2 linked regions of the Stieleria sp. JC731 genome follow. The protein of the gene in region 1 binds, or shares a complex with, the protein of each later gene. Links are inferred from orthologs where the notes say so. Each region holds a gene or a part of one and is shown on either strand. Other genes may lie near its edges.

What was found.
Region 2: the proteins of LOC67_RS04195 (region 1) and accD are in contact, whole or in part, in a solved structure (PDB 8UXZ), measured with the Escherichia coli proteins. The link is inferred for Stieleria sp. JC731 from one-to-one orthologs.

What each region holds. Positions count from the first base shown.
Region 1 is NZ_JAJKFQ010000001.1:1,286,880-1,290,130, reverse strand. The notes cover bases 189-3,110. They hold LOC67_RS04195 (acetyl-CoA carboxylase carboxyltransferase subunit alpha), read left to right. Parts: upstream 189-1,127; coding sequence 1,128-2,093; downstream 2,094-3,110. Other genes in these bases: LOC67_RS04190 (GEVED domain-containing protein), read right to left, coding at 2,173-3,110; LOC67_RS04200 (serine/threonine-protein kinase), read left to right, coding at 189-1,121. In the rest of the region: glycosyltransferase family 4 protein, read left to right, coding at 1-26; more of serine/threonine-protein kinase, read left to right, coding at 174-188; more of GEVED domain-containing protein, read right to left, coding at 3,111-3,251. UniProt on the Escherichia coli protein: Component of the acetyl coenzyme A carboxylase (ACC) complex. First, biotin carboxylase catalyzes the carboxylation of biotin on its carrier protein (BCCP) and then the CO(2) group is transferred by the carboxyltransferase to acetyl-CoA to form malonyl-CoA.
Region 2 is NZ_JAJKFQ010000002.1:241,658-244,753, forward strand. Bases 1-2,767 are described here. They hold accD (acetyl-CoA carboxylase, carboxyltransferase subunit beta), read left to right. Parts: upstream 1-849; coding sequence 850-1,686; downstream 1,687-2,767. Other genes in these bases: LOC67_RS06720 (FAD-dependent oxidoreductase), read right to left, coding at 1-44; LOC67_RS06730 (serine/threonine protein kinase), read left to right, coding at 1,696-2,619; speA (biosynthetic arginine decarboxylase), read left to right, coding at 2,723-2,767. Outside these bases: more of speA, read left to right, coding at 2,768-3,096.

The sequences.
Region 1 (3,251 bases):
TAAGTGCTCGGTCGCCGGGTTTCTAAATCGGTCCGAAGTTGCCGATTCTCACAAAAACGCCGGTTTTCGCGGACTCAGAGGCCCTGGCGGACTTTGCGACCTTTTCCGAGGGTAGGGCCGTCAACTATGATGACCGGCCGTTATCACGCAAGAGCTTCTCGCACTGAAATCCGATGACAAAAACCCGAGACTTCTTTGGCCCGTACCGACTGGCCCGGCTTATTCGTTCTGGATCCACGGCAGAGGTGTGGGAAGCGATCGATGAGAACGACAACAGCCGATATGCGCTAAAAATCCTCAAAGGTAGCGTCGCTAAAGATAAGAGCGAGATCAACCTTCTCAAGCATGAATACAACGTCGGGCAGGACCTGCAGAACAGCCCGCGGATCATCAAGATTCTCGATCACCTGTTTGCGAACGATCGCCCATTTCTGGTCTTGGAATTGTTCAGCGAATTGAACATTAAACAAGCCTTGCGCCGCGGCCCAGATTCGCTCGCTTACATGCTGAACAAGATTATCGAGCAAGCCGGCGAAGGCCTCTATTACATGCACACGCGTGGTTGGATCCACTTGGATATCAAGCCAGATAACTTTCTGGTCAGCCGCGATGGCGAAGTGAAGTTGATCGACTTTACGATCAGCGAAAAGAAAAAGACAGGTCTCAGCAAGCTGTTTCACCGTGGCGGCTTAGCCAAGGGAACACGCAGCTACATGGCTCCCGAACAAATCCGCAGCAAGATCTGCGATGAGCGAACGGACATTTATTCATTCGGATGTGTCTTGTTCGAAATGGCGACAGGCAAACCGCCATACACAGGCGACACACCGAACGACCTTCTGAACAAGCACCTTAACGCTCAGGTGCCAAGCCCGATCGCTTACAACAACAATGTTTCAAAAGAGTTTGCCGAAGTCATTAAACGCATGATGGCGAAATCGCCTTCAGCTCGACCGCAATCGATGTGGGATGTGTTGAAGGAAGTTCGCTCGATGGAACTTTGGAGCAAACGGCCGCGCAAGCCTGAAATCAGTGTCTTCGACAACTTGCCCGGTATTCGCGGAGCGGACGACATGATCCGCAAACCAACCGCCGATGAACTCGATCCCGAACAGGAATAAATATAGATGCCAGGCCCCGGATTAGATTTTGAACTCGAGATCGCGGAACTCGAAAACCGCATTAGCGTTCTCGATCGTCAGACCGATCGAAATGAATCCGCCGATGCGGAACTGCGATCGCTTCGCTTGGATTTGGTCAAGCAACTGCGTGATGTTTACTCGTCACTTGACCCTTGGCAAACGGTCCAAGTGGCTCGGCACAAGAACCGTCCTTACACGCAAGATTATCTAAACCTTGCGTTCGATGACTTTGTCGAACTGCACGGCGACAAACACTTTGGTGACGATCGCGCGATGCTGTCAGGGTTCGCCAAACTGGACAGATTCAAAGTGATGGTGCTCGGTCACCAGAAAGGACGAACGTTCAAAGAACGCGCCGCATGTCACTTCGGCTGCGCTCACCCGGAAGGCTATCGCAAGGCGATGACCAAGATGCGGTTGGCAGAAAAGTACAACCTGCCTTTGATCTGCTTCATCGATACACCTGGGGCTTACCCAGGCGTCGGCGCTGAAGAACGCGGACAGGCTCAAGTGATCGCCGAAAGCATGTTCAAGATGAGCCAACTGAAGACACCGATCATCTGCATCGTGATCGGCGAAGGCGGCTCCGGCGGAGCACTCGGCATTGGTGTCGGCGACCGCATCGCAGTCTTGCAGCACGCTTATTACAGCGTGATCAGTCCTGAGGGATGCGCGGGCATTTTGTGGAAAAGCCACGAACATGCGCCACGCGCCGCATCGGCACTGAAATTCACCAGCGCCAACCTGAAACGACTGGGCGTCGTCGACGACGTGATCGAAGAACCGCTCGGCGGAGCTCATCGCGATCATCACCAAATGGCGTCGCGACTGAAATCTTATCTGTCGAAAACGCTGGCCGATCTGGAAACCAAGCCGATCGATGAACTGCTGGAATCTCGCTACGACAAATTCCGCCAGATCGGCGTCTTCCTAGAAGAGCCCGCTGTCTAACTATTGCGATTAGCTATCGCGTCTGATCATTCCGTCTACGGCCAAACGTAGACCGAGCGGGCAGTCGCTTCGAAATGCACTAGAAGAGTTCGATTTGATCCAACATCTCGAACTCTCCGAACCACCGGTCCCGCTCTCGATTCGCACTATCGAACCCTGCTAAAGCCAATAAGCTCGATGCTTCGGGACGCTCTGATTCAGAGGTCACCGAAGACATCGCTTCCAAAGTGGCTAAACGATTGATGACGGCTAAGGCGTCACGCGGTGCGATGATGCCGTCACCGTTCGCATCGTAATAAAAGCCCAACCAAGAATCCAAAGTTGACGGATCTGGCAGGTCACTGCTACCCGACTGAGAGTCTAAGACCGCCAACCGATTGATGACCGCCAGTGCATCACGCGGTGACGTCATGCCATCGTTGTTGACGTCAAATGGATTCAACAAGTTTATCCAGGGCAGGGGAGTTTCCAGCGAAACCGACCGGCCACTCACGGTATGGATCAACTGCTGCCGAAAGTGCCCCGGCTCAATCAAATCACTAGCCATGACCCAATCGGCCGCATCCTCGAAAATAACTTGATGCGGGGCCGAAGCCGCAATCACCAGTTCGTCAGAACCGGCAAGTTCAGCAATGGATGTTTCATCAATAACGATGCTTACACCCGAAACCATGGACAAATCAAGTTTTGAAAAACCCTTTGCCGAAATCATCCCACCCGCAGTGAGATCGAACGTGCCGGGGTACAAAATCTGAAGTGTGTTGAAGCCCTCGCGGCCGTCCAATTCGATCGCAGCGTTTGGCCAATCCATTTCCAAGATTTCGAACAACTGATCCTGGTTGCCGCCTATCACTTCGATCACATCAACGCTTGCAAATGGCGCCGCAAAGCGATACTGCCTGCCTGCAAGAACGCTCGGCTGGCCACCTTCGGTCGAGACTGAAACTTGCTCGTGGTCAAGAACAACGCTTCGCTTTTCCGAAACTGTCCCATCGGCGACGGTCAATACATAGTCTTCAACCTCTCCGTCGGTGGCGCTACCAAGTGGCGAAAGGCCACCGTCGCGACTGAGACGAAACCTTGCAGCGGTTACACCAGCAGTGGCACCACCGGGCACAATGAATGACTGAAGCGACATGCCAGCGGTAACATCGTTGC
Region 2 (3,096 bases), on another replicon or contig:
TCCAATTTCCAGCCACCCAGATCGTCGAAACTCTCGCATTCCACGAAAACTTCGGCAGGTCGGGCGCCAGCTTCTGCTGCAGTAGCTGCCCCGCCAAAAGATATAAAGAGCACTGAAGCCGAAACGCTTGCCAGCAGCACAAAGGCTCTCCAACAAGCAACTTTAGCGAGGGCGCATGGGAAGGATCGAAAGGAATTCATGGTGGGATTATTCAGGGAAGAGATCGAGGCAGGGGGCCTGGGCGTGCGTCAACCCGATTCGCCATAGTTAGCGGGGTATCGAATCGTGGGCAACTGGTGCTTCGTTCCATATGAAAACACGGGTTCGGTTCATCAGCCGACGGGCGTTGGCCGCGGTTATTGCGAATGAAACCGTGGCCGGCGCCATACGGCGAATCCTAAAATCGAGTTGGAACGAAGCTCTAGTCACGATACTACAATTCGGCCAACTCAATCCAAACGGAGTTTAGGTTGAGCTCACGCCCACAACGGGGGCCTTTAGGATACACAGTTTTGCGTTTCAGGATCGTTTTGGCGGGACGAATCTGCTCGCCGAAACGCCCCCGGATTAATGCCTGATGGCGAAAGTCCCCGTGTTTTGCTACGGTCCTCCCCGATTGGTGGTCCGGATCGTTTTGGGGCTGAGAAAAACGACGGGTTCAGCTAAACTGATTCACCACTTAGCATGTATCTCTGTTTTCCCGGCGGCGTGGCAGTGTCTTTTTGATAGATGTGCCCACCGTGTTCGAGTCTTCCCGGCTCCCAAATGCGTATGGCGACTCTCGAATCTCAATCAAGTCAAAACTCGTCCAGCCGATCCTCTTCTAGCCAGCAACCGTCCAGCCGCAAGATGCCCGAATCGACAGAAGGAACCACAGGGCCAGCCAAGAAACGTGGCGTCCCAGAGGGTTTGTGGCTGAAGTGCCCCGGATGCGGCACCAGCGTCTATAAAAAAGAAGTCGAACAACGACTGAACGTTTGCCCCAAGTGCGAACATCACTTTTACGTTTCGGCGACCGATCGCATTAACCAAGTGATCGACGAAGGCACGTTCGAGCCGATGAACGAACACTTGCGGCCAACCGATCCGCTAGAGTTCTCCGATCGCAAGCGGTACGCCGAGCGTTTGGTCGGCGAACAGAAAAGGACCGGCCTGACCGATGCAGCTCTGACGGGCACCGGTATGATCCGCGCCCGACGCGTTGCATTAGCAGTCACCGACAGTGCGTTCATCATGGGTAGCATGGGCTCCGTCGTCGGCGAGCGGCTAGCCCGATTGATCGAACACGCGACTAAACAAGACCTTCCGCTGATCATCATCAGTGCAAGCGGTGGTGGTGCTCGGATGCACGAAGGCATTCTGTCGTTGATGCAGATGGCCAAGGTCAGCGCCGCGTTGGCAAAATACGACAAAGCTGGTGGATTGTTTATCAGCGTTTTGACTAACCCAACGATGGGTGGCGTCGCTGCCAGTTTCGCCTCCTTGGGTGACCTCGTCTTTGCCGAACCGAAAGCATTGATCGGATTTGCCGGTCCTCGGACGATCAAAGCGACCATCGGAATCGAGCTACCCGAAGGCTTTCAGACCAGCGAATTCCTTTTGGAACATGGGTATATTGACCGCATCGTGACCCGCAAACATTTAAAAACCGAAATCGCACGAGCGATCGACTACTGCGGAAAATAGGTCCACCTGATGGGAATTTTTGATTCCGTCAAATCAATGCTCGGCGGCAGCGGCAAGTCCACTGGCGGCAAAATCGACTTGAAGGAACGCTTCGCGCTCGAACGCACCGCGGTGACGGGCACGATGGCAAAATTCTTTGCCGCAAAGGACCTTCACAATGGCGGTAAGGTTGTCGGCGTCAAAGTACTCGACCCGGAAAAGGTCGAAGCTTTCGAATCTCGGTTCAGGCACCTAAAGAAGCCATCCGAGGGTGAAATTGCGATGAAGATGCACCATCGCAATATCGTCGAAACCTACGAAGTCGGCGTCTCCACGACCGGTAACCCTGTGTTGATCATGGAGTACATCGCTGGCCCCAGCATGCAGAACATCATCGTCAAGAAGCAGGAAGAGCACGTCGAAGGACGACGCCTCGCGCTGATCAAGTCGATGGCAGAAGCACTCCGCTATGTTCACGCGATGGAGTTCATTCATCGTGACATCTGCCCACGAAACTTCATCCTGACGCCCGATCGTGACGACGTCAAATTGATCGACTTTGGGCTAACCGTGCCAGCACTGCCGCCCTACATGGCACCAGGAAACCGTACCGGCACGCCTTTGTACATGTCACCGGAAATCGTGCGCCGCCGGGCGACCGACAAACGAGTTGACCTGTTTTCACTCGGGGTCACCTATTACTGCTTGATCGCATTTTGCCATCCCTGGCAGGGTGACGAAGTGACCGGCCGGGCGGCCTTGCATCACGACACCTCGCCTCCGATTCCGCTGGCAAAGGCCTGTCCTAACGTGAACCCCAGCTTGGCTCGTTCGATCATGCAGATGATTGAACCCAAAGTTGATGACCGCACCCCAACCATCGAACACTTCATCCAAGGCCTCGGCCGCATCAAAGAAGTGTATGTTGATGGTGCCGCCAGTCCGGCAATTTGATCGTCGGATCTCTCTTGCAAATCGTGTGTTAATACACATACTCCTGCGCGGTACGCTGTACCGACTGTTTTCTTTTTGCACAACGTTTTGAGGCAATAGCGCATTGAAGACAATTGCTCAACCGACTTGGTCCCTTGAAGATGCCGCCGAAGAATACGGGATCGACCGATGGGGCGATGGGTACTTTTCGATTTCGTCACGTGGCACGGTCAGCGTGACCCCCGATCGAAATCCCAACAACGCGATTGATCTAGAAACGATTGTCGACCGGCTCTGCCAACGTGGTCTGCAATTGCCGATTTTGATTCGTTTCAACGGAATCCTCCGTGATCGGCTTCATCATCTCGATGACTGTTTCAAAAAAGCGATCGAGGAAAACGGCTATCAGAACCGTTATCGCTGCGTGTTCCCGATCAAAGTCAACCAGCAACGCGAAGTTGTGCAGCAGATCATCGCCGAGGGCTCCAAACTGGGCTT